Regions from separate parts of the Endozoicomonas sp. ALB032 genome, predicted to be linked through region 1. Evidence: predicted binding sites of a transcription regulator. Region 1 holds the regulator's gene; the other holds the start of a gene.
The links. The regulator sigma-54, encoded in region 1, starts transcription at its own class of promoters, with help from an activator protein. The targets are predictions, from matches to a motif close to TGGCACNNNNNTTGCTNT.
Positions count from the first base shown of each region.

Region 1 (3,414 bases):
ACTCACTGCTCAACGACTGAACAGGCTTGAAAGGGCTGCCAGAAAAACGACAGCTAACTTTTAAACAGGAAGACAAACTCCGGATGGCAACGCTTAAGGCAGAACATCTCAGTAAAAGCTACAAAGGCAGACAGGTCGTCAAAGATGTATCTCTGGCTGTCGACAGTGGTCAAATTGTCGGACTTCTTGGCCCCAACGGGGCAGGTAAAACTACCTGCTTCTACATGATTGTAGGTCTCGTAAAAGCAGACGGTGGACAGGTTGACCTTAGTGGCCAGAGTTTAACTCACGAACCTATGCATGGCCGGGCCAGAGCTGGCGTAGGTTATCTGCCACAGGAAGTTTCTATTTTCAGGAAATTGACGGTCACCGATAACCTGCTCTCGATATTGGAAACCCGTTCCGACCTTTCCCGGAAAGATCGCATCGCAAAAATGGAGTCATTGCTGGAAGAGTTTAATATCAATCATATCAGGGACAATCCGGGTATGAGCCTTTCCGGTGGTGAAAAGCGCAGGGTAGAAATTGCCCGAGCTCTTTGCACTGACCCAAAATTTATTCTGCTCGATGAACCCTTTGCCGGTGTTGACCCCATTTCTGTTGGTGACATCAAGGCCATTATCACGCACCTGAAAGCCCGGGACATCGGAGTCCTGATTACCGACCACAATGTCCGGGAGACACTGGATATCTGCGAGAAGGCCTACATTGTCAGCGAAGGCACTATTATTGCCGAGGGTGATAGTCAGACTGTCCTGGCTAATCAAAAGGTTCGTGACGTTTATCTCGGGCATCAGTTCAGTCTCTGATCATCTCTTGACTGGTCTCGCGAAAGAAGCGGGCAAAGATGTTGAGCTGATTTATTTTCATACTCTTGTTCTGAATGTTGCATGGCTGACTTGATGAATCACTTTCCCGAAGCTTCAGATGTGATTATAATCCCAGTGACATGGAGAGTAGCCCAATCAAAATAATGAGCAGACACTGAGATATAACTGTCAGGCGCTGATGGCATCAAATCTGGCACCCTCAGTGCAGACACCGAAGTAAAGGTATACAGTTGCCTATGAAGCCATCCTTACAGCTAAAAATGGGCCAGCAGCTGACCATGACACCTCAGCTGCAGCAGGCCATAAGGCTTCTGCAACTTTCCACTCTGGACCTTCAGCAGGAAATCCAGGAAGTTCTTGAATCCAATCCGATGCTGGAGTCTGAAGAGTCCGTTGAAGAACCACCTGCATCTGGTGATGAAGGGGAACAGCCTGTTGACTTCAATGAAAAAGCAGAACAGCCCCCGGAACCAGAAGAGCCCCAGTGGGCTGACAGCATACCCAATGACCTGCCCGTTGACTCCGGATGGGATGATGTCTATTCCAGCCTGCCCGCTGCAACCGATGAGGAACATGATCCTTTTGCCCGCTCCCGGGCCAATGAGTCCCTCCAGGACTATCTGGAATGGCAGTTAAACCTGACTCCCATGACTGACAGAGACAGGCTGATGGGCCTGGCTGTGATCGAAGCCATCAATAATGACGGGTACCTCACTCACTCCCTGGAAGAAATTTATCTCTCGCTACAGGAACAGGTAGAGGAACTGGCGTTTGAAGAACTTCAGGTCATGCAACGACGGATTCTTCACTTTGATCCGGTGGGTTGTGCCAGCGCCAACCTGAAAGAATGTCTCGAAGTTCAACTCAATCAACTGCCACAAGAAACCCACTTCCTGAAAGAAGCACGTCTGCTGATCCAGAATCATCTACAGGCTCTGGGTAGTCGTGACTATGCCCAAATCATGCGGCGTACCCGTCTCAAAGAACATCAACTGAGGGAAGCCCTTAGCCTTGTTCAAAGCCTCAACCCGAGGCCCGGATCAGAAATCGGCCAGGCGGACACGGAATACGTCACCCCCGATATTTCGGTCACCAAAGTCAGGGACCGCTGGGCGGTTGATCAGCTGCAGGAAGCCCGCTGGTTTCTGAAAAACCTGCAAAGTCGTAACGAAACCTTACTGAAAGTAGCGGGCAAGATTGTTGAATTTCAGAAAGATTTTCTGGAGCAGGGTGAGCAGGCCATGAAGCCCCTGGTGTTGGCAGACATTGCTCAGGCAGTGGATATGCACGAGTCCACTATTTCCAGGGTCACTACACAGAAATACATGCACACTCCAAGAGGCGTGTTTGAGCTGAAATACTTTTTCTCCAGCCATGTCAGCACAGCCACTGGTGGAGAGTGCTCATCAACAGCCATCAGAGCCTTGATTAAAAAACTGGTATCCGATGAAAACCCTAAAAAACCACTGAGTGATAACAAAATCGCCGGCTTGCTGGGGGACCAGGGGATCAAAGTGGCCAGGAGAACCATCGCCAAATATCGTGAATCAATGAATATACCGCCATCGAATGAACGCAAGCAGCTTATCTGAGCCTTCAGCGATTGAGGTAACAAGCCCTTATACCACAAATCGCCCCATAGATTTTTTGTCTCAGAACAGCGCTAACTGTCATTGACAGTGATAGACTTTCAATCAGGGTTGCCCGTACAATCCCGGGGGCAGTCCAATGTCGAGAATCGGGATCAGCAGGAGAGCGTTACATGCAAGTCAACATCAGTGGACATCATGTAGAGGTGACTGAGGCTCTGAAAGATTATGTCACCAAGAAACTCGACCGCCTTGCCGCCCACTTTGATCAGATTACAAACGTTCAGGTCACTCTGAGTGTTGAGAAACTGAAGCACAAAGTGGAAGCGACTCTACATGTTCGTAGGGCGGATATTAATGCAACCGCTGAGGCTGAAGATATGTACGCTGCCATTGATGACATGTCGGACAAACTGGATCGACAACTGGTAAAACACAAAGAGAAAACGCTTGACCGGCTACAGGGTGCCAACGGCCGCCTGTAAGCATCGATCGTTGTATGATTATTGAAAACATTCTAACCCCCGGGCGCACCCTCTGCGATGTGCAGGGGGCCAGCAAAAAGAAAATCCTGGAAATTGTTGCGGAAATCATCAATGAGCATGTTCCCGCTATCAAAACCAAGGATCTGTTTAACAAGCTGATTAACAGAGAGCGACTCGGTACCACCGGTTTGGGCAAAGGCATAGCCCTGCCTCACTGTCGCTCCAGTGCTTGTCAGCATCCTACCGGACTTCTGATCAAACTGTCTGAACCCATAGATTTTGACTCTGTGGACAAGCAGCCGGTCGATCTGGTGTTCGCACTTATTGTTCCGGAAGAAAATACTCAGGAACATCTCAATATATTGCAGGCTGTCGCTGAGCGCTTTCAATCAGAAGTATTGTTAAGTCAGATGCGAGCGGCAGAAAATTCCGAGGCACTTTACAGCATCATCTGTTCCCCCGTTTAACGACTGTAGATAAAAAATATTTTGCTTGCTGATCTGATAACAG
Region 1 covers NZ_JBLYNW010000001.1:95,098-98,511, forward strand. The annotation lists gene lptB (LPS export ABC transporter ATP-binding protein) at 84-809, shown strand; gene ACO6VG_RS00360 (RNA polymerase factor sigma-54) at 1,067-2,422, shown strand; gene hpf (ribosome hibernation-promoting factor, HPF/YfiA family) at 2,593-2,904, shown strand; gene ACO6VG_RS00370 (PTS sugar transporter subunit IIA) at 2,919-3,371, shown strand.

Region 2 (3,414 bases), 3.7 Mb from region 1:
CAGTTTTCTGAGTGATCAGGGTGGCTGGCAACGGTGGCTTTTTGTGGGGGTAGCATCCGTCGTCAGCCTGATGTTGGTCATCTGGCTTGCCCGAATGAAGAGAGAAGAAAGTTGGCAGGCCTGCTCAATGGCTCTGATACTGGGAGGTGCACTGGGCAATCTTTATGATCGGATCATGAATGGTTACGTCGTGGATTTTCTGCTGGTGTATCATGACGGTTGGTATTTCCCGTCCTTCAACCTGGCGGATATGGCCATAACCTCCGGTGCAGCCATGTTGGTTCTGGATATCTTCCGGCCTCAGCATAACAGTCATAGCTGAAATTATGCTGGACTATGGGGCACCTGGAGTCTTTAAGATGGCGGCAATCGTTGTCTGTGTATGAATGGATTTTTCGAAAGCGGGTATAGAAAAACAATGTCTGATGTTGTGGTAGGACCGGGAAGGCAGGTAACACTGCACTTTGCCCTGAAACTGGAAGACGGGCAGGTGGTAGACAGTAATTTTGATGGCCAGCCTGCTACATTTGTCGTGGGGGATGGGAACCTGCCTCAGGGTTTTGAGCAGGTGATTTATGGCTTGTCCGAGGGTGACCAGGGCAGCTTCAGAATCCCACCCGTCGGTGCTTTTGGTATGCCTAATCCCGAGAACATCAGGGAGTTTACCAGAGACACATTCTCTGATGATATGGAGTTGCAGGAAGGTTTAGTCGTTTCTTTTGCTGATGCCGCCAACTCTGAGCTGGCTGGCGTCATTACCGGTTTGACAGAGAGCCATGTTGAAGTGGACTTTAATCATCCACTGGCGGGTAAAGAACTGTTGTTTGAAGTGAAGGTTCTGAATATCACTCAAGCGATTCATACACCAGAAACTCATACACCAGACAAGAGCGCAAAGGCATGAAAATCAGGCTGGCAAATCCCCGGGGATTCTGTGCAGGCGTTGACCGGGCTATCGACATCGTAAACCGGGCTCTGGATGTTTTTGAGCCTCCTATTTATGTGCGTCACGAAGTCGTTCACAACAAGTTTGTGGTAGAAAACCTCAAACAGCGTGGTGCCATATTTGTCGAGGAGCTCCATCAGATACCGGATGATTCTATTGTTATTTTCAGTGCTCACGGTGTCTCCAAAGCGGTCGAAGCAGAGGCTGCCCGTCGTGGTTTGAAAGTCTTTGATGCCTCTTGTCCTCTGGTCAAAAAAGTCCATATGGAAGTTGTGCGTTACTCCCGGGATAGTATGGAGTGTATTCTGATTGGTCACGATGGTCACCCTGAGGTGGAAGGTACCATGGGCCAGTACGACGACTCTAAAGGCGGGAAGATGTACCTCGTCGAAACAGAAGACGATGTTCGGAAACTGACAGTGAAAGATCCGAAACATCTTGCTTATGTTACACAGACGACACTGTCTATGGATGATACCGCCAGGGTGATTGATGCACTGAGGACCAAGTTCCCTGAAATTAATGGGCCGCGCAAAGACGATATCTGCTACGCCACTCAAAATCGTCAAGATGCCGTGAGGGCTCTGTCATCTGAATGCGATGCAGTCTTTGTGGTAGGTTCGGTGAACAGTTCCAACTCCAACCGCCTTAGAGAATTAGCCGAAAGAACAGGCGCATCAGCATATCTTGTTGACGGAGCCCAGGATATTCAGCCTGAATGGTTGGAAGGCAGACAGAGTCTGGGCATTACCGCAGGCGCTTCAGCCCCTGAAGTGCTGGTAAAAGGTGTCATCAATCGGTTGATTGAATTAGGCGCCGAAGAGCCCGAAGAACTGGAAGGGGAACAAGAGAATATTGTTTTTAGCATGCCCAAAGAGCTCCGGATGGTAGAAGTCTGACACATCCAATTGGCCAGGCATCAGGCATTTGCATCGATTTCGTTTCCGGAACAGCTGGCTGGTTCTGAATGCTAAACCCGTTCCTCATTGCTCTGGTACAGCCCTTGCTTAAAAATAGTCTGTGAATAGTTATCTTTTCAGGGATATAAAGTGTTACAGGCTATGGATTCAGTGTTGTTGATTGGAGACCGTTCGGCTCGACTGTCTGTTTTAAACCAGGCACTGAATGAGTTTGGCTACCAAGTCATTAAACGACAGGGGCAGAATGAGGACCTGCTGACCCTTGTGCCCGACCTCTCGCCCGATATTCTGGTGATTGGTCTGGATAAGCCTGCCCCCTCACTTCTGGAAAAGCTGGCTCTGATCAACAAGACCTCTCCACTCCCTGTCGTAATGTTTGTAGAGCAAACCACTGACAACATCGTCCAGCAAGCCACACGATCCGGCGTTAATGCCTATATCGTGGCTGATCTGCAGCCTCAGCGCCTCAAAACCATTATTGATGTGGCCGTTGCCCGTTTTCAGGAATACCAGTCATTGAAAGATGAGCTGGAGCGGACCCGGAGTCGTCTGGAAGATCGAAAGTTACTGGACAAGGCTAAGGGGTTGCTGATGTCCAGACAGGGGATCAGTGAAGACCGGGCTTATAAAAAGTTAAGAAAGATGGCTATGGATAACGGTAAAACTCTGGCAGCTGTGGCCAGAAATGTTATTGATGTTTTCAACATGCTGGAAGAAAAAGCGTCATGATCGGAAGATTGCTCGTTGTTGGTGCGCAATTTCAGTGTCGTGCACCAAACCGAAATAAAAATGAAACAAAATTGAAAAAAGATCAGAGTTAGAGGCCGAAATTAGTTGGCACGAAGAATGCTTTAACTCAGCTACAACAATAAAAAATGTTCCTGCCAAGGGCGGCAGGAGCAGGCATTCGCAACAAAGACGTTGTGAAAGAGAGCAAAGGCGCTCATCGCTATCCGGAAAAATTTCCAGGTAGCGGTGGGCGCCTTTTTTTTTACATGGATGTACCGAACCCCTGAAATGCGTGACGACAAGGTGATGGAGCGATCTATGAGCCAGAGCCGAGAAGGCATTTCAGGGGGCGGTGCAGAATAATAAATCTTTAGGTAGCAGGGCAGTGAGCTATCAGTAGAGATATTTGGAGTGACAAATGAAGTGGTTCAGACCCTTTAAGTCGGTGGCAATGAGTGCCCTGATTAGCGTCAGTGGTCTTGTGTCAATGCAGGCAAATGCCGAGTTGGGTTATCCAGAAAAAGAAGAGCTGAGGTTTGGTTTTATCAAACTGACGGACATGGCACCAATAGCCATTGCGTACGAAAAAGGCTACTTCGAAGATGAAGGCTTGTACGTCACCATAGAAGCTCAGGCAAACTGGAAAGTATTGCTCGATGGTGTCATCGATGGACGGCTCGATGGCGCGCACATGCTGGCCGGTCAGCCTATTGCTGCGACCATGGGTTATGGTACAAAAGCGGAAATCATCACTCCGTTTTCCATGGATCTGAACGGTAATGGTATCACTGTTTCCAATGAAATCTGGAAACAGATGAA
Region 2 covers NZ_JBLYNW010000001.1:3,790,396-3,793,809, forward strand. The annotation lists gene lspA (signal peptidase II) at 1-322, shown strand, start outside; gene ACO6VG_RS14295 (FKBP-type peptidyl-prolyl cis-trans isomerase) at 419-904, shown strand; gene ispH (4-hydroxy-3-methylbut-2-enyl diphosphate reductase) at 901-1,845, shown strand; gene ACO6VG_RS14305 (ANTAR domain-containing response regulator) at 2,008-2,595, shown strand; gene ACO6VG_RS14310 (CmpA/NrtA family ABC transporter substrate-binding protein) at 3,047-3,414, shown strand, end outside.
Region 2: a site for sigma-54 is predicted at 1,939-1,956, ahead of ACO6VG_RS14305 (ANTAR domain-containing response regulator). Genes of this name have one in related genera too.